3 regions of the Vibrio orientalis CIP 102891 genome follow, and region 1 is predicted to be linked to each of the others. Evidence: riboswitches for the same ligand, from Rfam matches in the RefSeq annotation. Region 1 holds a riboswitch; each other region holds the start of a gene.

Region 1 (10,586 bases):
AACCCAGGGCGCTGGATGTATCATTGTCATGTCATAGAGCATATGAAAACAGGGCTTATGGGGTACATCGAAGTAAAGTGACTCCTGTAACGTTTTAAATTTTCATTAGTTTATTGGGCTAGTTGTTGATTTAAACTTGTAAAAATAGGCTGGCAGACGGCTAAGATGTACAAAAATATTAACTGGAGAAAATGATGGGACAGCTTTCTATATTAGGCTTCATTGCGATTGGTGGAGCTTTTGGCGCGTGTTCACGATATTTGGTTGCTGAACTATGCGCATTACTACTAGGACGCGGATTCCCATACGGAACTCTAACGGTTAATGTCGTCGGTTCATTTATTATGGGGCTTTTGATTGCAGCTTTTGAAAATGAAATGCTCGCCACAGAACCTTGGCGTCAGATTATTGGTCTTGGCTTTCTAGGCGCTTTAACCACCTTCTCTACGTTCTCTATGGATAACGTGCTCCTTATGCAGCAAGGTGCATTTTTTAAGATGGGACTTAACGTTCTACTTAATGTCGTCCTCAGCATTTCTGCTGCTTGGATTGGCTTTCAATTGCTACTCAAAAGTTAGCACTGTTAAAAAGTGACACTTTTTTAATCAGGTCGGCTTGGTTTAACCAAGCCGATTTTATATACTGGTTCTACTTGTCGGAGTGCCATAGGGCTGAGACCGTTAATTCGGGATCCGTTGAACCTGATCAGATTAATATCTGCGAAGGGAACAAGAGAAGATATCTACACTAGAATTCTATCTAGTTTACCTATCAAATAATCGAATACCGTTATGGGGTCATTAGCGCAAGCTAACCTAGCTCATAATTCGATTCCTCTTGTCGCATCTTTCCGCCAAGCATTTTTATCCCGTTACTTTTTATCTAAGAATAACAAAGCAAGGAAAAATGCTATGTCGAGTCGCAAGCAAGCGAGACTGGAAGCAAAACAGTTTATTGATACTCTTTCGGTACAACCGTACCCAAATTCAAGCAAAGTCTATGTTGAAGGCTCACGTTCTGATATTCGCGTACCGATGCGCGAAATATCACTCGCTGATAGCCTTATTGGAGGCACAAAAGAAGCGCCTATTTTCGAGCCTAATGAGCCCGTACGCGTTTACGATACCTCTGGGGTATACACAGACCCAGAACACACCATTGACCTTTACAAGGGCCTACCTAAGCTAAGAGAAGGGTGGATTGAAGAGCGTGCCGATACTGAGTTACTTGATGAGGTAAGCTCGGTATACACCAAGGAGCGCTTAGAAGATGAAACGCTAGACGAGCTTCGTTACGGAAATCTACCTCGTATTCGACGTGCCAAAGATGGGCAGTGCGTGACTCAATTGCACTATGCTCGCAAAGGTATAATCACCCCAGAAATGGAATATATCGCCCTGCGTGAAAATATGGGGCGCGCTCAATACCGTGATGAAGTGCTGAATCAACAGCATCCGGGTCAAAGCTTCGGAGCGAATCTTCCAAAAGACATTACCGCTGAGTTTGTGCGTAAAGAAGTCGCCGAAGGTCGCGCGATTATCCCTTCTAATATTAACCACCCAGAATCCGAACCAATGATCATTGGGCGTAACTTTTTGGTCAAAGTGAACGCCAACATCGGTAACTCATCGGTCACTTCTTCGATTGAGGAAGAAGTAGAGAAGCTCGTGTGGGCGACGCGTTGGGGTGGGGATACCGTTATGGACCTTTCTACTGGACGTAATATTCACGAAACTCGCGAGTGGATTCTGCGTAATAGTCCAGTTCCGATTGGTACTGTACCTATGTACCAAGCGCTTGAGAAAGTGAATGGTGTTGCCGAAAACCTTAACTGGGAAGTGATGCGCGATACTCTGATTGAGCAAGCTGAGCAGGGTGTTGACTATTTCACTATCCATGCCGGTTTACTACTTCGCTATGTGCCAATGACTGCAAAACGCGTTACTGGTATCGTTTCTCGTGGTGGTTCTATCATTGCGAAATGGTGTTTAGCGCATCACCAAGAAAGCTTCTTATACACCCACTTTCGAGAGATCTGTGAAATCTGTGCTAAGTATGATGTGGCACTTTCTCTCGGTGATGGTCTGCGTCCTGGTTCGGTTGCCGATGCTAACGATGAAGCGCAATTTGCTGAGCTTCGCACCCTTGGTGAGTTGACCAAGATTGCTTGGGAATACGACGTACAAGTCATTATCGAAGGTCCTGGCCATGTTCCAATGCACATGATCAAAGAGAACATGGAAGAGCAATTAGAGCATTGTCATGAAGCACCGTTCTACACGCTTGGTCCACTGACGACAGACGTCGCTCCTGGCTACGATCATATTACTTCAGGTATTGGTGCCGCCATGATTGGTTGGTATGGCTGTGCGATGCTTTGTTATGTAACACCAAAAGAGCACCTAGGCTTACCAAACAAAGAAGACGTGAAGGTAGGCATGATCACCTACAAGCTTGCTGCACACGCTGCTGATTTAGCTAAGGGACACCCTGGTGCACAAGTTCGAGATAACGCGCTTTCTAAAGCTCGCTTCGAGTTCCGTTGGGAAGATCAATTCAACTTGTCACTCGACCCTGAAACCGCTCGTACTTTCCATGATGAAACCCTACCGCAAGAGTCGGGTAAGGTTGCCCATTTTTGTTCGATGTGTGGTCCTAAGTTCTGTTCAATGAAGATCTCTCAAGAAGTTAGAGAGTATGCGAAAGACACTGAGCAAGTTGCTGCGGACCAAGCAATCTCAATCAAAATGCTTGATGACCCACTTGAAGGTATGCGTCAAAAATCGCAAGAATTTAGAGAAACGGGCTCTGAGCTATACCACCCAGCAGCACATGCCGAGGTCAGTGATTAATGAGCAAAATCCTTATTCCGTCATCATTGATTGAACTAACCGGTTTAGTTCAACAATGCTTGTTGTTGGCGAAAGAGCAGGGTTTTTGCATCGAAGATTTTGAGTTGGGTGTTAGCCCAACTCAATCTATTCAGCTTGTTCGCGACCAACAGATTACACACATAACGACTGATCTTATCGATGGGTATGATTCTGAACCTGAGTGTTCACTTGCGCTTTATTATCGCTCAGCGTTGTCGGTGGAAGCGTGTGCAAGGCAACCATCGAAAACAATTTTTATTGGTATTGCTGATAGCCAGGTTTCCGGTGAAAAGGACGAAGCGCTTTATCTAGATATCTGGCGTCACCCAATTAATGATGAAGTGAGAGCGCTTTCTGTTAAGTTCAAAGTCAACGCAATGTTCGATCCTGAACATCACCTTGCTTGGATAGTAACGCTGATAGTACTCGATTTTCCTATCGAAGATGCGTTAACACTTGCTCGAGGAATGCTAACTCAACAAGCGAATGTTTCACGTGAAACATTATTGAGTGACAGCCTTGACGAAGGAAGGTCTACATTATGGGCTGACCAATTTGATGATTTCCCAACCCCAGTATTGGAAGATAACCGACTTGGCATTCAAGTAGGATGGTCTGCACAAGGAGAGGACGTCAACTTTCCAACCCTAACCAAACAAGGTCTAGGGCTCTACCCAGTTGTTGATGATGTTGCTTGGATCGAGAGTTTGCTACCTTTAGGTATTAGTACCATTCAACTGCGAATCAAGAACCCTCTGCGAGCCGATTTAGAACAACAGATCATTCGAGCAATTGAGCTAGGTCGGCAGTACAAGGCGCAAGTGTTTATCAATGACTATTGGCAGTTAGCGATTAAACATGGGGCTTACGGTGTTCACCTAGGACAAGAAGACATAGAAGAATCGAATTTAGCTCAGCTAACCAAAGCCGGTATCTGTCTCGGTCTTTCTACTCATGGTTATTACGAGCTACTGCGCATCGTACAAATTCACCCTAGCTACATCGCGCTAGGGCATATTTTCCCAACCACCACAAAACAGATGCCATCTAAACCACAAGGTTTAGTTCGCTTGGCGTTGTACCAAAAGTTAATTGATAGCATTCCTTATGGAAACACAGAGCGTGCTTTCCGTTCTTCAAAAGACAAAGCAGTGAGTGGCGATTTACTCGGTTTTCCGACGGTCGCAATTGGTGGCATTGACCAATCTAATGCTGACCAAGTTTGGCAAACGGGCGTTTCTAGCTTGGCAGTCGTGCGTGCTATTACGTTGGCAGAATCAGCTCAGTCCGTTATCGAGTTTTTTGCACAACTGATGAAGGAAAGACAGCTAACGTTTACTGATCAGAATAGTGAATTGGCGGATACCAAGAGAGGCTAGCATGCTCACGGATAAGCAATTTCTCCGATACCGACGTCAAATAGCTTTGCCAGAAATAGCTGAAAATGGACAAGAGCAGTTGAGCAAGTCGCATGTGCTGATCATTGGTTGTGGTGGGCTAGGTAGCGCAGCGAGTTTGTATTTAGCTGCGGCTGGTATCGGCAAGCTAGTGGTCGTTGATGATGACGAGGTAGATAGCAGCAACTTACAGAGGCAAGTGATCTATCGTGAACAAGACCTCCAAGTAGCGAAAACCGAGGCGACAGTAAGGCATCTCGCTGAGCTCAACCCTATGGTTCGAGTACGTGCGATAACTAAACGGCTGGAAAAAGCTCAACTTAAATTGGAGGTTATGCTGGCAGATGTGGTTCTCGACTGCAGTGACAATATGCAGACTAGACAGCTTATCAATCAAGTCTGCTTTGAAAGTAGTACACCATTAGTTTCCGCTGCTGCAATTGGCTGGCAAGGGCAGTTTGCTGTGTTTGATTATCAAGGGGCTGATGAGGACAAGGCGTGTTATCGCTGCCTTTATCCTTTTGATGAGCTCAAACAAGTTAACAGTTGCACTGATAGTGGTGTTGTTGGTCCGGTGGTAGGTACTCTTGGTAATTACCAAGCTCTCGCTGCTATTCAAAGGCTATCGACAGGAATGTTTCACGTGAAACCATTTCAATTGCATCTATTTGATGGGCTACGAATGCAGTGGCAAACCATGCAGATACAGAAAGATAAGCAATGCCAAGTTTGCGCTTAGCCATAGGGCCGCATCCATCTTTACCTAATATCGAACAATATGAGAGTCGCAAGCAATGACATCATCGTTACAACAATCAACTACACCAGAGTTTGCTGCTGATACAGGTGTGATAACCATTGCTATTAACGAGCAATCACACCAAGTTGCAACTGGTTCGAATCTACAGCAAATCATCAGTCAATTTGAACTTCCTGAAATTGGCTGTGTTTTTGCAATCAACAATAATGTTGTGCCGCGCAGTGAGTGGGCGAGCACAGTACTTTCACAGGGAGATAGTATCTCTCTGTTTCAAGCGATCGCAGGGGGCTAACGTCGATGCTAAAAATTGGAGATAAACAATTCAAATCGCGACTGTTCACGGGCACAGGAAAATTTGCTAATAGCCAGTTGATGGCTAAAGCGATTCAAGTGTCAGGGTCGCAACTGGCTACCATGGCTTTGAAGCGTGTAGATATTAATGACCAACAAGATGATATTTTGCGGCCACTAGTTGAATCCGGCGTTAACTTGCTACCCAATACATCAGGTGCAAAGAATGCCAAGGACGCAGTATTTGCTGCTCAGCTTGCGCGCGAGGCATTGGGTACCAACTGGCTAAAACTTGAAATTCACCCAGATCCGAAATATTTAATGCCCGATCCAATAGAGACTCTTGCCGCGGCAGAACAACTGGTACTTCAGGGGTTTATTGTACTTCCTTACTGTCATGCAGACCCAGTTTTGTGTAAGCGCTTAGAAGAAGTTGGCTGTGCAGCAGTAATGCCGTTGGGCGCGCCTATCGGATCCAACAAAGGCGTTGTTTCTCACGACTTCCTAGAGATCATCATCGACCAAGCCAATGTTCCAGTAGTTGTAGATGCGGGCATTGGTGCACCTTCTCATGCGGCGCGTGCGATGGAAATGGGCGCAGATGCCGTACTGGTAAATACCGCAATTGCTGCGTCGAGCGATCCCGTAGCGATGGCGAAGGCATTTAAGATGGCGGTAGAATCAGGTCGTATGGCGTATGAAGCGGGTCTTGCTGGTAAGGTGTCTCACGCTGTTGCATCGAGCCCACTGACTTCCTTTTTGGATGAGCTATAAGTGAGGTGTTCATGAGTTTCGTCGAACAGTTTAAACAGCTCAATTGGGACGATATCTCGATGTCGATTTACGCCAAAACCGAGCAAGACGTCGTGCGCGCATTGAATAAACCCAAGCGTGACTTGGAAGATTTTAAAGCACTAATTTCACCTGCTGCGGAACCTTACTTGGAGCAAATGGCGCAGTTGTCATACTCGGCAACTCGCAAGCGTTTTGGTAATACCATGTCGCTTTATATTCCATTGTACCTTTCTAACTTGTGCGCTAACGCTTGTACGTATTGTGGCTTTTCGATGGAGAATAGAATCAAACGCCGCACGCTTAATAAAGACGAAGTTATTGCTGAAGTAGAAGCCATTAAACGCATGAAGTTTGATAGTGTGCTATTGGTAACTGGGGAGCATGAAACCAAAGTTGGGATGAAGTATTTCCGCGACATGGTGCCAACGATTAAGCAACGTTTTAATTATTTGGCGATGGAGGTTCAACCTCTAGACCAAAGCGATTACGCAGAGCTTAAGACTCTCGGTTTGGATGCGGTGATGGTGTATCAAGAAACCTATCACCCCTCGACTTATGCCGAGCACCATCTTCGTGGTAATAAGATGGATTTTGAATACCGCTTGGATACGCCAGATCGTTTAGCAAAAGCAGGTATTGATAAGATTGGTATAGGTGCCTTGATTGGACTGGAAGAGTGGCGCGCTGACTGCTTTTACGTCGCCGCTCATTTGGATTATCTTGAACGAACCTATTGGCAAACGCGTTACTCAATTTCTTTTCCGCGTTTACGTCCTTGCGAAGGTGGTCTTCAACCAAAGTCGGTCATGAGTGACAAACAGCTGGTACAATTGATTTGCGCCTATCGCTTATTAAACCCTGAAGTTGAACTGTCACTATCGACTCGCGAGTCGGCAACATTTAGGGACAATGTTCTTCCTTTGGGGGTGACCAGTATGTCGGCTGCATCGAAAACTCAGCCTGGTGGGTACGCGATGGATGATGTTGAACTAGAGCAATTTGAAATCAGTGATGAGCGCAGCGCTGGCTCAGTGGAAGGTATGATTCGCGCAAAAGGGTTTGACCCGGTATGGCGCGATTGGCATTCGGCATATTCTGGCTAAAATATATTGGGTTAGACAAACTCGATGTTTCACGTGAAACATAAACAAAGAAAAGAGGGTTGATGTAAAACATCAACCCTCTACTTTTTCTAGCTTCTAGCTTCTAGCTTCTAGCTTCTAGCTTCTAGCTTCTAGCTTCTAGCTTCTAGCTGTGTGCTAAAGGTAGTGTTGCTTGACGCAGCCACTCTTTCACTTCACTTTCTACAAGTGGGCTGATTTCATCCCATACTTTTTGATGGTAATCATTCAGCCAAGCAAGCTCTGGACGAGTGAGCATATCCACATTAATGTTGCGCTTGTCGATTGGGCAGCGTGTTAGCGACTCAAACGACAGAACAGGGAAGTCACCATTTGTTGGTGTTTCGACAACAAGCTCTAGGTTTTCAATACGGATACCAAACGCATCTGCACGGTAGTAACCTGGCTCGTTGGACAGCACCATACCTTCTGTTAGAGGCACGTCGATTTGCTTCTTCGAAATGCTCGCTGGGCCTTCATGAACACTTAGGAAGTGACCAACGCCATGCCCCGTGCCGTGGTCATAGTCGTAACCTTCAGCCCATAGGTGCTGACGAGCTAGCGTATCGATTTGGTAACCACGAGTGCCTTTCGGGAAGCGTGCACGAGCAACCCCAATATGACCTTTTAGAGCAAGAGTGAACTGCTTAATCATTTCTTGTGAAGGCTGACCGATCGCGATAGTACGTGTGATGTCGGTAGTACCATCTAGGTATTGACCGCCTGAATCAACTAGGTAAAGCGTGTTCAGCTCGAGCTGACCTGGCTCAGGTTGGTTCTCGTGATTGTAGTGACACATTGCGGCGTTTCCGCCCGCTGCTGAAATGGTATCGAAGCTGAGATCCATTAGCGTAGGGTCTTCGCTACGGAATGCTTCCAGTTTGTCAGCCAGTGTTGCTTCATCATGCAGATTACCTGCAACGACCTCTGCATCTAACCAACACAGGAACTTACTCATCGCAACGCCATCGCGGATATGACATGCTTTCATGCCTGCGATTTCAACTGAGTTCTTCGCCGCTTTTGGCATTAGACATGGGTCCGCTTTACTTACTACAGATGCTCCGGCGTTTTGTAGAACCAGCTTAAACCATGCGTTGCTTGTCGTAGGGTCAACTAGCACTTTTTTACCGGTTAGGGTTTCAAGTCGTGCTTGCAATGCTTCTGGGTGATGTACTGTTACACCCGCACCTACGTGAGTATCGAACTCTGTTGGTAGGCGAGCGGGATCCAAGAAATATTCAACAGTTGAATCTGAATGCAGAATCGCGTGAGAAAGCAGTACTGGTAGACGTGATACATCAAGACCACGAACGTTGAGCAGCCAGCAGATAGAATCAAGCGCGGTGATCACTGCGCTGTCTGCGCCAGCTTTTTTAACCAGCTGTGCGATTTCTTGGCGTTTACTGTCGCTTGATTGACCTACGGCTTCGGTTGCCATCAAACGAACATCAGAAACCACAGGTGCAGGGCGATCGTGCCACAGTTCGTCTATAGGGTTACTGTCTAGAATCTTTAGCTCAAGTGAACTAGCTAGTTTGGCTTGCGCGATATCGAGCCAGGCTGAGTTATGCATACGTGGGTCGATTGCAACAGATGCGCCGCTTTCAAGAGTGTCCTTAATCCAATCTAATGCAGGTTCTTCAATCAGGTGACGGTACTCGAATAGATCGGCAGGAACTTGCTTTGTTACTTGTACTGTGTAGCGACCATCAACAAAAATTGCTGCTTTATCTTGCGTGATAACGGCCGCTCCGGCAGAACCAGTAAAACCTGTTAGCCAGTGTAAACGCTCGTTATGCGCTGGTACGTATTCACCTAAATACTCGTCTTCATGGGGAACAAGCAGGGCATCAATATTGTTGTTTGCAAGCCACTCGCGAATTGCGGCTAGGCGCTGCTCAGTATTAGTTAGCATCTGTGTTAATCCTTCATTATGGTTATGGCGTCCATTACAACGTTATGCCACCTGGACGATGTCAATAAGCTACTCTTTTTACCGGCGGGCTGCAAACTATCTCAGTGCGGTGGTTTTATCTTTAATTATCTGACGTAACCAAGAGAGTGCGGGATCATTTTCTCGGTCTCTGTGCCAGAATAGCGTGTAAGCCATCGGAGGAAACTCCATTGGCAATGGCAGTACGGTTAGGTCGAGTTGTTTAGACGCCAATTTAACGAAGTGGCTTGGCGCAGTGAAAACGAAATCCGTATAGGAACAGAGGCTTGCCGCGCTATTAAAGTCAGGCACCGTGATCGCAATGTCACGCTCTTTGCCGTAGTCCGCGAGACGATAATCCAACAGCCAACGTTCATTGCCATCACAACGCACTTGAACATGACGTTGAGCTAGATAGTTCTCTAAATTCCAGTTTTGGCCTAATGCTGGGTGGTCTTTTCGGACTAAACACATTTGATTATCACGATAGATCTCTTGCTCGCAAATATCGCTGGGTGGCAGCATGGTCAACTTGGCATCATTAATATCGATATCTTTACCTGTGATGCCGAGATCTATTTCACCTCGTTGTATCTGACGAAACGTCTCTTCGGACCAAGCATGGGTGGCGATGGTTACTTGTGGTGCACGTTTAAATATCTGTGGCAAAAAGTGCGGCAAGATTAACGGATAGACACTTTCTACAGCGGCAATTTGATAGCGGTAATCACTTGAGCTAGGTGAAAACTCTTCAGGTTGAGTCAGTTGCTCAAGTTGATGGATGAGCACTTCAAGCTTAGGTTTGAGAAACAGCGCTTTAGGTGTAGGTTTCAAACCGTGTGCGTGTCGGACAAACAGCGGATCATCGAATTGTGTACGCAACTTAGCGAGGTTTTTACTGACGGCTGATTGGCTTAAGCAGAGTCGGTGAGCAGCCCGAGTGACATTGAGTTCTTCAAGCAGGACACGTAAACATACCAGCAAATTGAGGTCGAGGCGTGCGAGCTTTTCAATATTCATTAGAAATTCCCATATAGAATAACTTTGATGACTATTCGTCATTGGATGGCATATCTAGTTTAGCTTACTATGTCGCCAAATTCATCTTGTGCAGCGGAGTAGTAAGTGCAAACGGCAAACCAATATGTTCCAAAGAAATCGCAACTGGTGTTACTGACACTGTTGGTTTTATTCAGTCCATTAGCGATTGATATTTATCTGCCTGCATTGCCTATGATCTCATCAACGTTTCACGTGGAACACGCGTTAGCACAAGATACGATCACATGGTTTCTATTTGCTATGGGTGTTGGCCAGCTATTTGCTGGACCTTTAGCAGATAAACTCGGACGTCGAACTGTTGCATTGGGCGGTGTCAGCATCTATGCAGTGAGCGCTTTATTGGCGTGGAGT
Region 2 (10,586 bases), on a different contig from region 1:
TGAAGAACTCGCAAGCCTGAAGCCGTCTGTGCTAGAAAAATTTCCTTTAAGCGAAGACTTAGCAGAAGCGATCAAAGACGCGCAACGCTTTAAAAACGAAGCGCGTCGTCGTCAGCTTCAGTACATTGGTAAGCTGATGCGCTTTGAAGAGATAGAACCTCTGCAAGCGGCATTAGACAAAGTACGTAACAAACACTCTCAAGCAACAGCAGAGCTGCATAAGCTTGAAGTGTTGCGTGACCGTGTCGTTGAAGAGGGTGACAGTGCAATCGTAGACGTTATGGAGCAATTCCCTAGCGCCGATCGTCAGCGTCTACGTCAACTTGCTCGTCAAGCAGCGAAAGAGAAAGCGTCAGGCAAACCTGCAAAAGCGTTTCGTGAGATCTTCCAAGTGCTAAAAGCACTAAACGAAGAAGAGCAATAAGCTCGAAAGATGAAGGATTGGCATGAAAATGCCAGCCCTTTTTATTTGCAGTAAATTGGCTGGTCATTCTTCCTTTTAAGGAATGACCGAATATTCGTTCCCTAGATCATTCACCCGCTCTGACAAATTCACTCAAGCTCTGATTGGCATGAGTGGATGACAATTGGCTGATCTCTCCGGCCGCTTCAACCTGACCATTGGCAACGAAGATAAAGTCCGAGCCTATCGCTCTCGCATCACTAATATGGTGCGTCACCATAAGTACCGTGATATTTCTTTCTTTGGCTAACTTAGCGACCAAAGAGAGCATCTCTTCACGCAAAATAGGGTCTAGCGCCGAGAAAGGTTCGTCCAACAGCCAAATCGCATGGGGCTGAACAAAACAGCGTGCTAAGGCCACTCGCTGACGCTGACCACCTGATAATTGCTCTGGCAATCGGTCCAGATACTCATCAACTCCGACTTGAGTAGCCGCCAGCTCCACTTGCTGTTGCTGATCACAGCTCAGCTTAAGGCCCGGGTGCAGCCCCAAACCAATATTCTGTCGTACTGTGAGGTGGGCAAATAGATTGTGTTCTTGAAACAGCATCGCAAAAGGTCGTTGATGAGGTTCTAAGCCAACAATTTCTGTATGCTCTACGCAAATTGAACCTGTTGCGGGTTCTATAAATCCAGCCACCAAGGCAAGCAAGGTAGACTTCCCGGCTCCACTTGGCCCCATCAAGGCAACAATCGAGCCCTGCTCAACCGACACGTCAAAGTGAAACAGCTCATTGTGATAATAATAATCGACGTTACTCAGTGTTAGCATGCTTGACCTTTTTATTTACTTTGAATAGCGTTTCAATCAAGGTGAAACACCCGACACTTAATAGTAATAATGTGACTGATACCACTGCCGCGGCTTCCATCTGATAGCTACCTAATAGCTGGAAAAGGTACAAGGGCAAGGTACGAAATTCTTGGCTACCAAATAGCGCGACCGCACTCAAATCCCCGATAGCAAACATAAAACTGATGGCAAATGCATGCGCTAGTGGCTTTCTTAGTGCCTTCCACTCCACCACTTTAAACCGTTGCCAGCCTCTCATACCTAAACTCGCACACACATACTGATATTGCTGCTCTACATGCAGCATAGGCTGGGACAAGGTTTTAATCACATAAGGCAGCCCCATCAAGGCATTGACCGCAACCACCACAATGAAAGCAAGGCTAAACACATCAGTAAACGATCGCAGCAGTAGAAACAGTCCGGTCGAAATCACTAGGCCTGGGGTAACTAAAATAATCGTTCCAAGCAGCTCAATGTGATCGGCTCGTTTTGCTCTATCATTTAGACGCAGTCTACGACTGGTGATTAGAATCGCTACCCCAGCAGATAGCGCGATGGTACTCGCCAGTGTCGCAACTTTAATTGACGCCCAGAGAGCAGACCAAAAGCGCGCATCGGTTAAGACATTAATCACTTCTTTGTTGACGCCACTCAGCACCACCATCAGCAATGGCGGTACGACCAACATTACTGCAACGATAATCCAGCTCCAGTCCCAACACTTCGAGAGCACGCCATCTTTAGACAGAAAAAGAGCATGTGCTTGGCTGCCGCTCGTGACCGAGACAGGCTTAGCAAGTCTTTGAATACTTAGAGCCATCACACCACATAACGCCATTTGCCAAATAGCCAGCAGTGCCCCTGCTTGTAAATCGAAGTCAAACTTAATCGCTTGGTAGATCGCTAGCTCGATGGTGGTCGACTTTGGTCCACCGCCTAATGCCATCACAGTCGCAAAACTGGTAAAACACAGCATAAACACCAAACCACTCACGTGGGGCAGTTGCTGACGTAAGCGAGGCCATTCAACCCAGCGGAATTTATCCCAGTGCCCCATCCCTAGATGGGCACATAACTTGTGCTGCTCTTGCGGAATAGACTCCAACGCTTGTAATAACAACCGCGTCGCATAAGGAAGATTAAAAAACACGTGGGCGAGTAAGATGCCATTCAAACCATAAATCGAGAAAGGCAGCTTACTGTCTAGAAACTTAAATAAGCTAGCAAGTAAACCACTATTGCCATAAATGGCCAGTAAACCAAATACCCCGACCAACACTGGCAGCACTAAGGTGGTGGCAAACAGTTTTAGCAGCAGCGTCTTGCCGACAAACTGACGACGAGAAAGGGCGTGAGCAACAGGCAAAGCAAAACCGACACTCAGTAACGTCGAGAGAAAAGATTGGTAGAAACTAAACTTAGTCACATGACGATAGTAAGGATCGTTCCAAACTAAGCTGATATTTAAGGTCTCAGCGTTGATCAACAATGCAGCCAGCGCTGAAACAACAAAGGTCGCGATGAATATCGCGACCCATAAACCAATGAGAGGTGTTTTACGCAAAAGAAAGCCTTAGAAGGTTAATGCACTTTGCCATTCACGAATCCAAGATTTGCGATTCTGAGCAACCTCATCAGCGCTAAAGCTTAGAGCTTGACTAGGTACTGTCAGAGTTTCGAAACCTTTAGGTAACTCAACGTCAGTCACTGGATACATCCAGTTTCCGGTTGGCATTGTAGACTGGAACTCATCACTCAGAATAAAGCTCATAAATTCATCAGCTAGCTTCTCGTTTTTAGAACCTTTTACCTTGGCTGCCACTTCAACTTGAGTGTAGTGACCTTCAGCAAAATCAGCCGCAGCATACTTCTCATCACTTTCTGCAATCAAGTGATAAGCAGGCGAGGTGGTATAGGAAAGTACCAGATCAGACTCGCCCTCTAAGAACATAGAGTAAGCTTCTGACCAGCCCTTGGTAACCGTAACGGTTTTTTTAGCCAGGTTTTGCCATGCCTCTGTGACATCATCACCGTAGACTGACTTCATCCACAACATTAGCCCCTGACCCGGTGTCGAAGTACGCGGGTCTTGATAAATCACTTTCAAATCATCACGTGACTCTACTAGCTCTTTTAAGCTCTTTGGTGGGTTCGTCAACGTCTCTTTGTTGTAAACAAAGGCAAAATAGCCAAAGTCATACGGTACAAACGTCTTGTCATTCCAACCGTTAGGCAGTGTCACTGAGTCAGTGTCAACATTGTGCTGCGCCAATAAACCTGTTTCCTTAGCTTCCGCCATCAAGTTATTGTCTAGGCCAAGTACGATATCGGCTTTGCTGTTGCCACCCTCTAGGCGCAGTCGATTTAGAATCGAAACACCGTCATCTAAGGCAACAAAGTTCACGTCGCAACCACACTTTGCTTCAAACGCTTTTTCAACCGTTGGGCCTGGGCCCCAGTCTGCTGCAAATGAATCGTAAGTGTAAACCGTCAGTGTGTTATCTGCCGCGCTTGCTGAAAATGAAGCTAGAGTAACAGCCGCTAGAGTGCTGATTGAAAGGGTATTTAGAGTGTTTTTCACTGCTCGCTCTCTCCTTGTATGAGCGGCACAGGTTTGAGGGATACATCGATAAGAGATAGATCCAAACTCAATTCCTACGCCAGCATTATCTGGTTCAGGTCCACGGGTCCCAAGCCTTGCTTGATCTCAGCTTCATTGAAACAATGAATAGCTCCCCGATGAGTAACGGTCAAATTGTAATAGTTATGAGACTCAATAGCCATCCCCTAAATAGTTGGAGTTGCAGCTAGGCGACAAGCAAATTCATCCCAATGAACATAGGTGCTCTATTTGATTTGGGTGAATTTGAGCAGTCAACAACGCTGCGACTTCAAATATGACGGGGATCGTAGCCCCAACGTGGAACAAGACCTTGCTCTACGCCCAGATGATCCAAGATACGCGCAACCATGAAGTCGACTAAATCCTCAATCGACTTAGGCTGATGATAGAAACCCGGCGCGGCTGGCATAATCGTCACCCCCATCTGAGACAGCTTATGCATGTTCTCTAGATGTAGGGTAGAAAATGGCGTTTCACGTACCACCAGCAATAACTGACCGCGTTCCTTCATCACTACATCAGCAGCGCGCTCAATCAAATTGTCAGACATTCCATGAGCAATCGCGGCGACACTTCCTGCTGAGCATGGACAAACCACCATCTGTTTCGGCGCCGCAGAGCCTGAAGCCACTGGAGAGAACCAATCGTCTTTACCGCACACGACCAGCTTATCTGGGTCACAGTTGAGATGCTCAACCAAGCTTTGTTTAGCCACATCAGGATTAGCCGATAGCTTTAAACCATGTTCCGTTGCGAGCACGACACGCGCAGCGGAAGAGATCAGCAAATAGACCTGATAGTCTGCTGCTAACAAACACTCCAGTAGTCTCAGTCCGTACGGGGCACCAGATGCCCCTGTAAACGCTAATGTAATCGCTTTTTGTTGTTTACTCATGGTAATAACTATTTTTCGCCTAATTTTTCCAGTAACTTGCCGTGAATGCCTTCAAACCCACCATTGCTCATCACTAAGATATGACTCCCCGCTTGAGCGTGAGACACAATCTTCGCAACCAGCTCATCGACATCAGCAGAGGTGTCAGCAGGTTGATGACACTGACTGGCAATATCTTTTACCGACCAATCAATACTGTCAGGTTGATAGAGAAATACTTGATCCGCCTTAGCCAATGAAGCAGCCAGCGCATCTTTATGTACGCCACGCTTCATGGTGGCACTGCGCGGCTCTAACACGGCAATAATGTTGTCACTGCCAACCTTATTACGTAGGCCACCAAGAGTCAGTTCAATCGCGGTTGGGTGATGCGCGAAATCATCGTAGACAGTCACGCCATTGACCTGACCTTTTAATTCTAGACGACGCTTAGTGTTGATAAATTTAGCCAGTGATTCACAGGCCAAATCTGGCGTTACTCCGACGTGGCGCGCGGCACCAATTGCCATCAGTGCGTTATCAACGTTATGGTCGCCGACAAGGTCCCATTTCACGATGCCAACTTCTTCATCTTGGAAGAAGACTTTAAACTCAGAGCCATCCGCGATCAGTTTTTCTGCACGCCAATTAGCTTGCTGACCAGTAAACTCAGTTTCACTCCAGCAACCACGCTGTAGTACATCCTCTAAAGCGATATCTTGTTTGGGTGCCAGTATGCGTCCATTACCAGGAACAGTACGCACCAAATGGTGAAACTGACGCTTAATAGCCTCCAAATCATCGAAAATATCTGCATGATCGAACTCTAGATTGTTCATCACCAAAGTTCTTGGATGGTAGTGAACGAACTTCGAGCGCTTATCGAAAAAAGCACTGTCATATTCATCCGCTTCAACGACAAAAAACATACTTTCGCCAAGACGCGCTGAGACACCGAAGTTCCCCAGCACCCCGCCAACCAGGAAACCTGGCTGATAGCCGCAATCTTCAAGGATCCAAGCAAGCATACTTGAGGTGGTCGTCTTGCCATGCGTGCCCGAGACAGCCAACACCCAGCGATCATGCAATAGGAACTCCTGCAACCACTGAGGGCCCGAGGTATAGCGCAAGTTACTATTCAGTACATGTTCGACACATGGATTACCGCGGCTCATCGCATTACCGATCACGACAAGGTCAGGTGCAGGATCAAGCTGAGAAGGTTCAAAGCCTTCAATAATTTCAATACCTTGAGACTCCAATAGGGTACTCATCGGCGGGTAAACGTTAGCATCACTCCCCGTCACTTTATGTCCAAGCTGACGAGCTAATACCGCAGCGCCACCCATAAATGTGCCGCAAATTCCCAAGATATGAATATGCATATACTGACCTTGTCCTAGGCAAAAATAAGTTCTTCATTATGGCGATAAAGCCGCCAAAAGCGAACCACTTTGAGCAGGCAAAATCGGCTTTATCTATCTAGTTGCTCACTCTTGCACCAGCTATTGGCCCTTAGATGAATAAATGTAAGTAAACCTATTGGTCGACAAATAAATTGAGATCTCAATCAGTTAGTTCATTACCAATAAAAAGATCTAACTCTTACACTTAAACACGGGTAACCCTAAAAGATCCGTAGAGATCCCTACTACCCATCCCCCTACTATTAGAGCGACTTTTTAAGGAAAAACCATGTCTGGAATGCGCACCCTTGGCGAGTTCATTGTTGAAAAACAAGCGGACTTCCCCCACGCAAGCGGTGATCTATCATCCCTACTCTCTTCTATTCGTCTTGCTGCTAAAATCGTTAACCGCGAAATCAATGCCGCAGGTCTCGGTGATATTACAGGTGCAGTCGGCACTGAAAATGTCCAAGGCGAAGATCAACAAAAGTTGGATGTGTATGCCAACGATAAGTTTAAGGCTGCGCTAGAAGCACGCGATCAGGTGTGTGGTGTCGCCAGTGAAGAAGAAGATGAGGCTGTAGCGTTTAACAAAGAACTCAACAAAAATGCGAAATATGTTGTTCTGATGGATCCACTCGATGGTTCATCAAATATCGACGTCAACGTTTCTGTTGGGACGATCTTCTCAATCTACCGTCGAGTGTCACCAATCGGCACACCTCCAACAGAAGAAGATTTCCTTCAACCCGGCCACAAACAGGTTGCGGCAGGTTATGTCATCTATGGCTCTTCAACCATGTTGGTTTACACAACCGGTAATGGCGTTAATGGTTTCACTTACGACCCATCACTTGGCACCTTCTGCCTATCTCATGAAAACATGATGATCCCTCAAGATGGCAGTATTTACTCGATCAACGAAGGTAACTATATTCGCTTCCCTATGGGTGTGAAGAAGTACATCAAGTACTGTCAGGAAAGTGAGCCGAGTGAGAACCGTCCTTATACTTCTCGCTACATTGGTTCATTGGTGGCTGACTTCCACCGTAACTTGCTTAAAGGTGGTATTTACCTTTACCCAAGCACGCAAAGTCACCCTAATGGCAAGCTACGCCTACTTTACGAATGTAACCCAATGGCTTACATCATTGAGCAAGCGGGCGGCGTTGCTTCTGATGGTGTTCAGCGCATTATGGATATCAAGCCAACTGAGCTACACCAACGTGTACCATTCTTTGTTGGCTCGAAGAATATGGTGAAAAAAGTGGAACAGTTCTTAGAGCTTAACCGCGAAGAAAAGTAGCCAAAGAGCGATAACAAAAAAGAGTCGACCAAGTTCGACTCTTTTTTATTGCTTCTCGATATAACACTCACGGCGAGGGCTAAAACGGTGACCCCGCAGTCGAGTTCTTACCAGAGACATAATCTTGATAGAAGAACGGATCCAATCGTTCGCAAATTCCGCGATAGGGTTTGCCCATCACACCTAACAGATAGGCACTTTGTGAACAGTAAACTTCTCTACCCTGTTCATAACCATTGTTATAAGCCAAATAAAGCTCTGAATTTAAGTAGCCTTGCGCGTCTAACTTAGCCAATTTACTTTCTGACTGCTTGAGAAAGCCTTGTTCCGCACGCTGCTGACCATAGTCAGCCCAATCACTGGCAGCCTTGGTCATCGGCGTTGGTTCAACCGCACAGCCATCCAACATTAACGTTATAACGACAAATAGGGGTTTCATCAGTATCTCCTTATTCGAACACTCAGTGCCAATCACGTTTGTGCACCAAGCTACACCTTAAGAGACCAGTCTCCGGACGAAATTATTACATCCAACTGGCTGACATCTTGATATAGGTAGATCCAAGCCTGACCAAATGTTGTCTCAATAGGCTCTCGCCGATAAGTCACCGGAACATCTTCCAACAAGTCCATCTGCGCTAATGTCTCTTCATCAACAAGATAGACTTCACCAATAATGGCACTATGCCCTTCTATTACGGCTGGGTAAGCACCAAGATCATAAAGTGAGTAGATTGGCAAAGTAGTATGCTTGCCTAACCATTGCGCCTGAGACAATAAATGATGATTGCACTCTCCATGGCGTAACGTGCCATAGACAAAAACCAAATGTTGCATCGAGACTCCTATTGTTTAGTTGAACTCAAATTGATAAAGCAGATCCACCGCGCTATCGACACCAGTAATCGCTTCGACATAGAGATCCTGCATCAAACGATATCGCACCGTAAATTCGCCCACAGAGTCAAAAATACCGACTCCATATTTCACCTGTAGCCCAGGTAACACATAGCCACTCACCGTCACTTGTGAGTCATCACCACTACCAGCAGTATCAAGCTGTAAGTCCTGTACGCCAAATGCTTCACCGATTTCGCCGACCACACGCCCACTCTTGGCTAAGCTTAGACCAATTAGTGTGGTGGTCATGGAGTTCCCCCCCGCTTCACCATCAATGTCTTGGCCACGCAGCAGATAAGAGAGCGCATTAGCTTGCGGCATCGCAGGATCCGAGAAAATCGTCACCGTTGGCTCACTGGCAGGCCCTGTCACTTTCACACCAGCGGTTACATCATCTTGAGTGTTGTCTGGGTTACGGATCGCCGTTATTTGAACGTATGGTTGGTCCGCGGGCCCATTCATTAAGATCTTACCTTCTTGGATCAACAGATCTTGACCAAATGAGGTATAAGAGCCATCTGCGATATTGATCTCGCCGGTAATAAACGGGCCTTTATCTTTCTGGGCCACATTGAGGTTACCGACTAAACCACCCTCAAGTCCAAAGGCAGACAGCTTAAAGTCATCGCCAATCTTAATATTGATATTGGTTTCAAGAATAAAAGGAACAGGGCTCTCTTTGTCGATTGGCTCTAATTGATCATTCAACAATACCTGATCCTTCGATACCCCAATCGCACTTGGTGGCAACTCTTCAACAACAATTCTTCCCCATGGCAAAGCAATATCACCATCAATCCGCGCATGCTGAGGCGATGCCGAAATGGTCATATCCGGTTTGACTTTCATCTTCACCATTGGCGGCACATCCACATACAGCTCTTCAGCAAACACGCGTAGGTTACTGCTCCACGCTTTAAGATCATGCCAATCCGCGTCACCCGAGACTTCTAATTTGCCATCAGGAGTATGGATTGCCGCAGCCAATAACGCTTCATACCCCGTGAAATTAATCGTCAAACGGCCCGAGTCCACTTCCACAGGAGAGATGTCCCCTTTCAATGAAATGCCATCAACAAGGAACTTACCGTTTACTTTTGGCTGCATCACTGGGCCACTAAAGGCTAAATCAGTCGAAATATTTGACTTCAATTGGCTGTAATCACCAATGATAGGATCGAGAAAGTCTAAGTTGAATGTCGTTAGCTTTAGCTGACCATCGATTTGCTTATCATCCGTTAGCACATCAGGGATCATCACCTTGCCCGAAATATCACCATTATCAGTAATATCCAGCAACCAATCTGCTTGCAGTTTGTTGTCGGCAATCTGGGCGTTGAGCTGCACTTTGTCCCAACCCACTGTCACAGGCTGCTCTAACTTTTGCACTAGTTGACCTTTTGGCAGCTCAATCGTCGCTTTTACTTGCGGAGCAGAATCTGGCGCCCACTTAGCCCAAACATTGGCGTTGGTTTGCCCAGTCAGCTCTGTCGCTTGTGGGATAAAGGCTTTTAGCTGGTCAAAGTCAAACTGCTTTAGGGTTAACGCTGCTTCGCCACTTTGCCCAACCTGAATATCTTTATCCAAGCAGAGCGATGAGTCGGCTTGCAACCAACAGTGAGCCGCAACGGACACCTGCTGCGTCGCCATTTCAAAGCCTAATTTGGTCGCCTGATTGAGTCGCCACTCACCTTGCTGTGAACTCAACGTCATTCTCTCAAGCGCGCCCTGCCAAATGAGATCAGGTTTATCCTTCAATGAGCCACTGAGCGCCAAACTAGTCGATGCCACATTCGAAGCTACATCTAACTTCAGTTGGTGCTCTTGCTGTGAACCGTTAAACGTCATGGCAACACTATCTACCAATGTCTCTTGGTATTGCGCATTTTGAACCTGCAGAGAAAGACGCCCAGCGGGCACAGGGAGTGGGGTGATATCGCCGTTTAACGCAATATGTTCCACGCTGGCTTGCTGCTGCCAGTCAATGGCTTGAACATCTAACGCAACACCAACTTGAGGCTCTTTCAATGCACCGCGCAATGAAATCGCCCCTGTCGCTTTACCCTGCAAATCCGGCACTGTTTTTATCAGATCAGGAAAGTCGATAGCGAGGTCCATTCGCCACTCTTTATCCAGCTGACCTTTCGCTTCTACCTTATTCGGGCCATGAGAAAGCACCAATCGTGGCGTATCAAGGCTCAAATTGCCGCTACCACTT
Region 3 (10,586 bases), on a different contig from region 1:
AGATCAGAAACGCTCGGTAATGCACGACGCATATCTTCAAGATTACGTGCTTTGTAAATCGCCAGCGCGTAAGCACGTGCATATTGCTTGAGGAACAGAAAATCCTGCTTCAAGTAGTGTAAGAAACACTCTTGAGGTAACGTTCCGACGGCCAATTGCTGAACAAAACTGTGCTGTGTATACTCTTGCCAATCAGCTTGGCAAGCGGTAATTAAGTCGCTGTATTTCATCAGTTAATCTCCGGCACGTAGTCCGCGGCTTTCGGCAAGGTTTCAATCAGCTTCTGTGAGTACATAAACTCGGCATAGTCATCGTAACGTTTATGATCTACCGCTGATGGACGCAGCGCAAAACGCGTCAATGTATCGTTCCACGCACGCTGGTTGAGCTCGTTATTGAGCGTATCTGGCGAGTAAGCAACAAACTCTTTCCATGATTGCTGCGGGTGGTTAACAATATAAGTCGTTGCCTGCTCAAGCGCTTTATTGAACGCTTTGATTGCCTCTGCATCATAGCTTTTCGCATTGGCAACGAAGACTAACTCATCATAAGTCGGCACACCGTGCTCTTCAGGATAGAAGGCTTTGGCTTTGTAGCCTTCAAGTTCCAGTTGATTAGTTTCGAAGTTACGTAACCCGCCCCAAATCGCATCCACTTTGCCAGATGCCAGAGACGATGACAGTGCCCAGCCGACATTAATGATGTTTACGTCGGAAAACTTCACCCCTTCTTGACCCAGCATGGTGCCAATCGTTGCTTCCTCATTGCCCGCAATCGCGATACCAATGTTCTTACCTTTTAAATCGGCTAGAGTGTCATTCTTACCATTATCTAGCACCATTAGTGTGTTCAATGGAGTCGCAATTAAGGTTGCAGAGCGAATAAGCGGTAGACCCGCAGCCACGTCGATAGTGAGGCTTGGTTGATAAGAGATAGCCAAGTCAACTTTACCCGCCGCCACCAATTTTGGCGGTGTGCTTGGGTCAGCCGGCTCTTGAATATTCACTTCAATACCTTGTTGCTTGAAGTAACCACGCTCTTGCGCTATCACAATTGGCCCATGGTTTGGGTTGACGAACCAATCTAGCATCAGAGTAAGCTCTTTATCCGCAGCAAATGCATTTACAGAAAATAGAGATGTCATTAGTGCCACTGCACTGAGTTTATTTGTCGTTTTCACGGAGTGTCCTTTCTTATTGATTTTCCCAAGGAATAAACTTTTTAAGTAATTTATCGGTAATGAAGTAAAGCGAAACGGAGAGCAAAGCGAGTATGAAGAGTGCGGCAAACATTTCATCAATGATCATTCGCGCATTGGCTTGCAACATTAGATAGCCAAGACCCGCACTTGAGCCAACCCACTCACCAACCACCGCACCAATTGGCGCAATGACCACGGCCACGCGGATGCCTGAAGCTAATGTTGGTAACGCCGCTGGAAGCTGAATATGTTTTAGTAACTGCCACTTACTCGCCCCCATGGTTTTAGCTAGGTCCAAATAGCCCGTTAGAGTATTTCTAAGTCCGTCATAGCAGCAGGTTGTCACCGGAAAGAAGATAATGATTGCGGCCATAACCACTTTGGATGCAATGCCATAACCTAGCCACAGCATCAATACTGGTGCGATGGCGAATACAGGGATAGCCTGACTGGCAATCAGGACCGGTAGCAACCAACGCTTAAGCGGCTTAAACAGCAACATTTGCAGAGCAAACATCAGTCCCATTCCCAAGCCCAGTAATAAACCTAAAATGATCTCTTGCCCGGTGACTAAGGTGTGCTTCATCAACACATCAAATCGCGTTACAAGCCGAGAGAGCACTTCCATGGGCGCAGGCAAGATAAAGCTCGGCATATCAAAGGTAACAACCACGGCCTGCCACAAGCCAAGAATGACCAAGAGGCTAATCACTATTCGAGCCACTGGGTGCGTCATTTGTCGCGTCATATCACTTTGGCGTTGAGCAATTTTGAGACTCGATAGTTCACTCATAATCTTGCTCCAACTGAGTCAAAATGGCTTGTTGCAACTCGGCGCACTGTGCATCAATGGTTCTTGGAGGTTGCGCATCAGGCACGGATAACCGCTGCGCATGAGCTGGACGACCTTGAAGCAAATACAGTTGGTCTGCGAGCCTGACCGCTTCTTGCGGATCATGAGTAATTAAGACCACTGTCTTATCTTTAAGTAAGCTTGCCGATAAGTTCTGCAACTTATATCTGGTAACGGCATCCAGCGCGGAAAAGGGCTCATCCATTAACACCACCGGTTTGTCTTGCATCAGCGTACGAGCCAAAGCGACACGCTGACGCATACCACCTGAAAGCTGCGAAGGCATTGCCTGTTGGTAATCTGCCAAACCAACAGAATCCAGTAATCGCTCGGCCTGTAGCTGGCTTTCTATTGAACTATGCTCCGTTGCATCAAACTTGCGGCTTAGCAGTACGTTGTCCAAAACATTTAACCAGGGGAGTAACAGATCTTGTTGCGCCATATAGGCCACCTGACCTTGCAAAGAACGACCATGGGTGAGGGCTAGTTGGCCTGTCCACTCGACCTTGTCACTGAGCAAACCAGCCAAATAACGCAGCAGTGTCGTTTTGCCACATCCACTTCGACCCAATAAACATGTCCATTGACCAGCAGGAACAAACATATTGAGGCCAGATAAGGTCGCTATTTGGCTGTCTCGATAGAGCAGGTGCGCATCGTGTAACTCAATACCAATTGCCTGTGCTGAGTATGAAGTCGACGATGGGTTACTAACGGACATTTGTATGGCCACAGAAGAAATGATGCACGGGCCCGTGACCTTGGCCCACCTCTAGCTTGTCCGCATTGGCAATAGCCTGAGAAATATACTGCTTACCAAGATAAACCGATTTGTGCAGACGGTTACCTTGAGCCAAATATGAAGCAATCGCCGAGGACAAAGTACAACCTGTGCCATGAGTGTTTTTCGTCGCCACTCGCTTAGCGCTAATCAACTCGCTACTTTCAGCCATGATGAGTAGATCATTACTGTTGTCGTCTTTCTCTAAGTGGCCGCCTTTAAGCAGTACAGCTTTGGCGCCAAGTGCACGAAGCTCACTGATCATTGCTCCCATTTGGTCCTCATCTTGCGGCACTGCGCCACCAATTAAGGCAGCGCCTTCCGGCAAGTTGGGCGTGATTAAGTCAGCAAGCGGTAGTAACTCTTGCTTGAGAGTTGAGATAGCGTTGGTTTCAAGAAGAAGGTCACCACTGGTCGCAACCATGACTGGGTCGACCACAAGGTGTTTAGGTTGGTACTGACGAATTTTATCGGCAACCACTTTGATGATCTCAGAATCTGCCAACATACCAACTTTGACGGCGACAACATTGAGATCGGTAAACACCGCATCCAATTGACTTTTTATATGCTCAAGAGGAATCGGGTGAATAGCAGATACACCAAGCGTGTTTTGCGACGTGATAGCGGTAATCACCGAACATGCGTAACCACCCGTGGCAGAGATTGCTTTGATATCGGCTTGAATGCCTGCACCGCCGCCGCTGTCTGAGCCCGCGATGGTTAATACGATTGGAGTCGTGTCTTGTGAATGTGGCATTATTGCTCCTACTACAAGACGTACAGGAACTCTCGGCCACGAAAGAAGGGATCAGAAAATGAGGTGATCAATCCATCGAATACGAGTGCACAAACCAGTAAGGTAATGTGCGCATAGTTCCCTACGTCAGTGCTAACTGAATCAGGTTCAACGGGTCTCGCATTGCGATCTCAGCCCTTTCCATAATGGTTAGGCTCCCCGACTATTTCCCGCAGATGATAACAATAAAATTAACGTAATTGCATCATTTGCTATCAAAAATCCATTTTGAGTCGTTTCAAAGTGTGTTTTAAACCTTCACTTCTTGAATTTTTTGTTATCGTTTAAACTAAACAAGATAATTTTTTATTATGAGTAGAAGCCATGTTGAACCCTATCTGGTTGAAGACGTTTGTCACTCTTATCGACACTGGTCACTTCACCAAAACCGCTGACAAATTATTTATGACACAACCGGGGGTGAGTCAGCACATTAAGAAACTAGAACAAGCCTGCGGACACGCTCTGATAAAAAGGTACAACAAAAGTTTTGAAATTACTGAAGCAGGGAAAACGGTCTATGACTACGCCAATCATTTAGATACTCAGCAGGCGCAAATGCTTCAATCCCTTAATCAGGATGACCCTCGTTCCGGCACTGTTTCCCTTTCATGCTCTGGCTCTTTGGCACTATCACTTTACCCTCGACTGCTTGATTTACAATGTAAATACCCTCAACTAATTACCTATTTAGAAGCGGCTCCACATCATAAGATTCTTGCAGAAATCATCTCTGGGGATATGGATTTGGGAATCGTGACACATGAACCTTCAGACCCAAGAGTAGATTCAGAACAATTTGGACAAGAGCCTCTTTGTTTGATGATGCCTAAGCCACTGGCAACCAAGGCACTCGATGAAGATCAGCTAAAAAAAATAGGGCTAATTCGTCACCCTGATGCTGAGCACTACCTTTCACTCTATTTTTCACGTTGTGGTGAGGAAGAACTAGAAAGAGTTAATATTCATAAACTACCAATCACGGGCTATGTTAATCAACTTAACCAGATTTTACTGCCTGTCGCTAAAGGGCATGGATTTACCATTCTGCCTAAAAGTGCTTTAGATACTTTTCCACTTAGAGAGCAAGTTGCGATTTACCAACCTCATAAGGAAGTTATCGAAACACTCTACCTACTCACTAAGCGTCACCGACAACTTCCAGCAAGATTTAACACCGTGAAAGATGTGATTCGAGAACAATTACAAAGATAGCAAAACTAAAAAAGGAGCCACTATCGGCTCCTTTTTCTCTCTATTTTTGCGCTTTATGCTTCGAGAACGTCTTCACCAGACATTTCTGAGATGAGCAGCAAATCCGCTTCATCAAGCTTCATGCCGAGAACGGGTAAACCGTGTTGAACAACCCAGCAACCTAAGAATACGAATACACCTAATGCGAATAAACCTAGTGGTAACATAGCCAAACCTCCTCCATGGTTATCAGACAATGTATCGATAACTAGAAAGTGCGACTATTTAAAGAGGGGAAAAGCAAAAGGCCTTTGAAAATACTTAATTCTTATACGTTTTTGATGGCACTCTTAGCGGGTTGGACGCTAAGCCCTGTGTCTCTCTGCGTTCAGTTTGTTCGTATTCACTCTGGGAGTTTACTCAGTCTCTACACCTTAAAGTTATGTGGGATACCTTTTCAATATAGTTATACCGTACATATGAAGCAACTATATTTAGTGCTTAATTGTTTAAAGATCACAAATTTTATGCCTTTGAGCGCATAATTATCCTCAAACTATCTGTAGAACTAAAAAAATGGGGCACAACGCCCCATTTAATCTACTCAAGCTTTTCGATTTAGGTCTGATGCTGCTTTGGTTTATCATCATTGCCAATTTCGAGGTAATCAAACACCTTACGTATAAACGGAGCGCCAACCTTTGAGCCACCGTTACCATGTTCAATCACGACAGTCGCGACATATTTTGGCTGATCGCATGGAGCAAAAGCGGTAAATAAACCATGGTCGAGTAAGTCATAACTCAGCTCTTTAGAGTTGTAGACCTGATCTTTCTTGAGACCAAACACCTGTGCAGTACCTGATTTACCACCACTGCAATAACTCGCGCCCTTAAATGCTCGTCGACCTGAACCTCGACTGCCCGAGTTCACCAGACGCATGGCGTTGATAGCAATATCCCAAGAAGCATCACTGACTCCTTCAATCTGACTTGCAACTTTCACCGCTTTAGGCGCTTCTTGGTGGAAGGGCACCCCATGAGGCAAGGTGTTACGGAATAGATGAGGAGCGATAACCTCACCATGGTTGACCAATACGGAGGTTGCTTTAGCGATTTGCAGCGGCGTTGCTGTCCAATACCCCTGACCAATACCAATCGGAACGGTATCGCCCTTATACCATGGCTGACGATAGCGTGACTCCTTCCACTCCCGTGTTGGCATATTGGCGCGTGTTTCTTCCGGAATATCGATCCCAGAAAGCCGACCAAAACCAAACATATTCATCCAGTCGGAAATGCGGTCAATCCCTAACTCATAGGCGATATGATAGAAAAACGAGTCGACGGACTCTTCAATCGCCAAAGTGACATCAACTGGACCATGCCCCCAACGCTTCCAATCGCGCCATACTTTAGTCTGCTTGGTTAAACCTGGGATGTGCCATGCACCATGATCGTCACGCACGGTATCGGGTTGAATAATGCCTTCGCTTAAGCCAGCAATGGCCATAAAAGGTTTTATCGTGGAAGCTGGTGGGTACACACCCAATGTCGCTCGGTTGACTAACGGATGAAATGGGTCATTAAGCAACTTGTTGTAAGCTTTGCTCGAAATGCCTTCAACAAACAGGTTCGGGTCATAACTCGGACTTGAAACCATAGCAAGGACACTATTATCACGTGGGTCGAGCACAACCGCACTGCCCTCGCGATTGTCTAACTGCTTGAAGACAAATTGTTGTAAGTCTACGTCGATATTAAGCACCAGATCCTGCCCCGCAACAGGAGGAACATATTCGATAGTACGGATAATTCGGCCGCGGCTGTTTACCTCAACTTCTTGATAGCCTTGTTTACCATGCAGAGTATGTTCGTAGTACTTTTCTATTCCCAATTTGCCAATGGTTTTAGTCGCACGATAATTTGCCAGTTCGCCACTTTCTTCTAGCTGTTTTAGGTCACGATCATTGATATGTGCAACATAGCCCAATACATGAGTCAGCACCTCGCCATATGGGTAGTCTCGCTTCATATCAACATCGATTGAAAAGCCCGGAAGCTCATACTGATGAACGGAAAACTTGGCGACCTCTTGCTCCGTGAGGCCATTTTTAACCACAACTGGCTTAAAGCGTTTACCATGAGGCTGCGTCATCCGCTCTATTTGAGAATCAGACAGCTGCATAACTTGTTTAAGCTTAGCGATAGAGCCATTTAAGTCTTTAACCTTTTCCGGAGTCATCTCAAGTACGTAAACTGGAAAGTTGTTGGCAAGAATTTTACCGTTGCGGTCGTAGATCAACCCGCGAGTAGGCGCTATCGGCAGCACTTGGATACGATTGTCATTCGCTCGGGTGGTGTAGTAATCAACTTGTTTAACTTCTAATCGATAAAGATTGGCGACCAGTACACCGAGCAGAACCACCATTCCGATAAACGCTGCAACAGCGCGATTTCGAAATAACTTTGCTTCTTGATCATGATTTCGCATCTTGTGGCTGGGGTGATGATTATTCATAGGCGCTAGCAGTAAAGAGCAAGGAGCTTTACTTATTTACATTTAGTTACAGTTAGCACGCACGGTATCAATAACCAGGTGCATCTATGTACGAGCAATGTAAACAAAGTCAGAGAAATCCCATCTAAAACAAAAAGCCCCGAATGTCTCCATCCGGGGCTTAAGTTTTATCTCTTTATTAGTTATGCGCCAATCACGCCGCCATCTTCGCGGGTAATCGCCATAATGGTTGAACGCGGTTTGCTCTCGCCACCGGCAGGGAAATGAGACGGCGCGCCTTTTTCGCCAGGGTGCTGCACACCAACAAACATGGTCTTACTGTCTGCAGAGAAGGTTAAACCAGTGATCTCACAAGCAATTGGACCTGTTAGGAAGCGGCGAACTTCACCCGTCATCGGGTCACCACACAGCATTTGGTTGTTGCCCTGCCCTGCAAAATCGCCTTTGTTCGAGTAATTACCGTCAGTTTGAATCCACAAGCGACCTGCTTTATCAAAACCGATACCATCTGGGCTATTGAACATATTGCTGGCATTGATATTCTCACTACCCGCATACAAGTTGCCTTTGTGCACTTCTGGGTTACCCGCAATTAGGTATAGATCCCAGTCAAAGCTGTCGCTGGCATGATCATCATTCTGTGGTACCCAGCGAACAATCTGACCATAGTGGTTTTCTTGGCGTGGGTTTGGCCCACCAACTGGCTGACCTTCTTTAACACCGCGGTATTTGTTGTTAGTCAAAGTGCAGAACACATGCTTATTATCCGGATGAACCGCAACCCATTCAGGGCGATCCATTGTCGTTGCGCCCACTTGTGTTGCAGCGCGACGGGCAAAAATCATCACTTCCGCTTGGTCATTAAAGCCGTTTTCTTTGGTTAAGCCGTTCTTCCCGTGAGTAAGCTCTAGCCATTGGCCTTTGCCTTTCAGCTCTTGAGAGTCAAACTCAAACTTGGCCACATACAATGTGCCTTCTTCTAGCAAATCGCGATTCGCTTTATCGTTACCCGGCTGATATTTGTTCTTAGAGACAAATTTGTACAGATGCTCGCCGCGTTCATCATCACCAAGGTAAACCACCACATGACCATCGCCATTAATCAGTAATGCTGCGTTTTCATGTTTGAAGCGCCCCAGAGCGGTACGCTTAAGTGGCGTTGATGTAGGGTCGTTCGGATCAATTTCAACAACCCAACCAAAACGATGCGGTTCATTCGGGTGTCTCGCAACGTCGAAACGTTCATCGGTGTCATGCCATTGATACTTGCTCTTGGCTGCTTTCACGCCGTAACGCTTGTGATCGTCGGAAACGTCAGCGCTACCACTGGTACCAAAGTAACCGTTGAAGTTTTCTTCACACGTTAGGTAAGTGCCCCAAGGCGTTTGTCCATTGGCACAGTTATTAAAGGTACCCAGTGGTTTCATACCAGATGGGTCAAGCTTGGTCTTCATCAAGTCATGACCCGCAGCAGGACCCGTTAACTGCATTTGCGTATTGGCGGTAATGCGGCGGTTTAATTTACCGTTAATATCTAGCTTCCACTGACCACCAGAGCGAACAATTTCAAATACCGTTACACCATGCGCTGCTTGCGCTTTAAGTACATCATCAGCAGTCATGGCTTTACCACCATGATCAAACAGAAGCTCATAGTTGGTGTACTCGTTGTTCACTGCAATAACCGCACGATCTTCGCTGATTGGGAACAAACTCATACCATCGGTGTTATCACCAAACTGACTAAGTTGAGCTTTTGAGTCTTGTTTACCGCTTGGGTCAAATGCTGGCGCACTCGGGAAGATTGGGTCTCCCCATGAAAGTAACGGTGTCGCCTTGTAACCTTTCGGCACAATAAACGCGTCTGCCGTTGAGGCTGGTACTGCTTCAAAATTGAGTAGTGAGCTTTCGCTTGTTGCCGCAAAAGCTTTAGTAATTGGGTTTAGCGATAAGAATGCACCTGCGCTTACCGCGGCTGTACCTGCCAAAAATCGACGACGGGATAATCGAGCATCAATCATTTGACTGAATTCAGAATCTTGATCATCACGCTTCTTGTTTGAAGTTGGGCACATTGCTGACTCCTTGCTGAGTATTTTTATAAAAATGCGTGCAAATCGTAGAACCGAAAAGTGACAAATACGTTAACCTACTGTTTCAGATAGATTAATTATAGAAGGCAGAAATATTCCACTTACATGTCAGGCTTATTAAACTGCGCTATGGTTCACTTTTTATGCATAAGGAACGCCGTTCACTCAAAAAAATGTGATCAAACCCCTAGATCTTTGCCGAATTGATGGCTACATTGTTTCCTGTTCATGAGGAACTTGATTCACATAAGCTCAAGAAAGAGCAATTTTCTATAAACGTGAGGGATTATCATGAAGAAAATGAGAAAAGCACAATTGCATCGCGTACGCATTCAGTACTGGAAAGAGTCGAACAAAGACGCAAGCAAAAATTCATAATGTGCAATACAACCGTACTAAGCTGGCTTAATCGCCAGCTTTTGTGTTTTTAGGGATCTGAAAAGCTAAATATCTGAGTCCTCCTATCGATAGAGTGACTTACTACTTTTCCCATAGAAACAAAAAAGCCCCAACGCTTGTTGGGGCAAGTGGCTGGAGAGAGCCTATTTCAAATAGGTAGACTGGTTGGCTTTATCAACTTCCTCTAGGAATAGATTCAGCAGTTCCGTACCTTTGTCGCCATGTGTCTCTTTCACGTAAGCAATTACGCCTGGCTGCGTCGCTTGTCGCATTGACTCACGCTGTTCCGCCGTTAGTGAGTTGACTTTCATACGCTTTTTCAGCCCTTCTAAACCACGATCACTTGATGCTTCAATCAGACGAGAAAGACCTCGGTTAGCACTCAACGCAATCTCCACCGCGTCAGAAACAATCTTCTTCTCCTCTTCTGTTAAACCATCGTAGAAACTTTTATTGACCATAAAGGTGTACGGGGCAAATAGGTGATTCGTCAGTGTTAGATATTTCTGCACTTCGTTGAACTTGGCAAAAGAGACCGTCGGTACTGGGTTCATCTGACCATCAATCACGCCCGTTTGCAGTGATGAATACACTTCGCCCCAAGAAAGTGGGTAAGCTTCTGCGCCCAGAGATTGAATGATTTTTTGGTGTGTTGGCAGCGTCATGGTACGAATACGTAAGCCTTTAAAGTCATCAAGGCCTTCAATAGCGCGCTTGGAGTTTGTGACTGAGAAAAAGCCACCTGT

The links. A riboswitch is a leader RNA that binds a small molecule or an ion and turns the genes downstream of it on or off. The one in region 1 is predicted to bind thiamine pyrophosphate.
Region 2: it holds a riboswitch for thiamine pyrophosphate, as region 1 does, so the genes downstream of both, thiB (thiamine ABC transporter substrate binding subunit) here and thiC (phosphomethylpyrimidine synthase ThiC) in region 1, are expected to answer to the same signal.
Region 3: it holds a riboswitch for thiamine pyrophosphate, as region 1 does, so the genes downstream of both, thiD (bifunctional hydroxymethylpyrimidine kinase/phosphomethylpyrimidine kinase) here and thiC (phosphomethylpyrimidine synthase ThiC) in region 1, are expected to answer to the same signal.

Annotation. Positions count from the first base shown of each region.
Region 1 is NZ_ACZV01000001.1:145,327-155,912, reverse strand. Features, by position in the region: gene VIA_RS00755 (multicopper oxidase domain-containing protein) at 1-81, shown strand, start outside; gene crcB (fluoride efflux transporter CrcB) at 195-578, shown strand; TPP riboswitch at 647-745, shown strand; gene thiC (phosphomethylpyrimidine synthase ThiC) at 912-2,852, shown strand; gene VIA_RS00740 (thiamine phosphate synthase) at 2,852-4,252, shown strand; gene VIA_RS00735 (HesA/MoeB/ThiF family protein) at 4,254-5,009, shown strand; gene thiS (sulfur carrier protein ThiS) at 5,065-5,322, shown strand; gene VIA_RS00725 (thiazole synthase) at 5,328-6,095, shown strand; gene thiH (2-iminoacetate synthase ThiH) at 6,107-7,219, shown strand; gene VIA_RS00715 (aminopeptidase P family protein) at 7,365-9,155, opposite strand; gene VIA_RS00710 (LysR substrate-binding domain-containing protein) at 9,252-10,193, opposite strand; gene VIA_RS00705 (multidrug effflux MFS transporter) at 10,299-10,586, shown strand, end outside.
Region 2 is NZ_ACZV01000005.1:2,204,944-2,215,529, forward strand. Features, by position in the region: gene yjgA (ribosome biogenesis factor YjgA) at 1-424, shown strand, start outside; gene thiQ (thiamine ABC transporter ATP-binding protein) at 531-1,235, opposite strand; gene thiP (thiamine/thiamine pyrophosphate ABC transporter permease ThiP) at 1,219-2,823, opposite strand; gene thiB (thiamine ABC transporter substrate binding subunit) at 2,833-3,840, opposite strand; TPP riboswitch at 3,895-4,008, opposite strand; gene VIA_RS20735 (flavin prenyltransferase UbiX) at 4,151-4,777, opposite strand; gene mpl (UDP-N-acetylmuramate:L-alanyl-gamma-D-glutamyl-meso-diaminopimelate ligase) at 4,786-6,141, opposite strand; gene fbp (class 1 fructose-bisphosphatase) at 6,452-7,468, shown strand; gene VIA_RS20750 (DUF2799 domain-containing protein) at 7,548-7,907, opposite strand; gene VIA_RS20755 (gamma-glutamylcyclotransferase family protein) at 7,958-8,305, opposite strand; gene tamB (autotransporter assembly complex protein TamB) at 8,321-10,586, opposite strand, start outside.
Region 3 is NZ_ACZV01000004.1:1,478,736-1,489,321, reverse strand. Features, by position in the region: gene tenA (thiaminase II) at 1-230, opposite strand, end outside; gene VIA_RS10190 (ABC transporter substrate-binding protein) at 230-1,144, opposite strand; gene VIA_RS10185 (ABC transporter permease) at 1,194-1,949, opposite strand; gene VIA_RS10180 (ABC transporter ATP-binding protein) at 1,987-2,775, opposite strand; gene thiD (bifunctional hydroxymethylpyrimidine kinase/phosphomethylpyrimidine kinase) at 2,765-3,595, opposite strand; TPP riboswitch at 3,697-3,806, opposite strand; gene VIA_RS10170 (LysR family transcriptional regulator) at 3,959-4,849, shown strand; gene VIA_RS22345 (hypothetical protein) at 4,903-5,055, opposite strand; gene mrdA (penicillin-binding protein 2) at 5,447-7,348, opposite strand; gene VIA_RS10160 (PhoX family protein) at 7,531-9,423, opposite strand; gene VIA_RS10155 (TRAP transporter substrate-binding protein) at 9,984-10,586, opposite strand, start outside.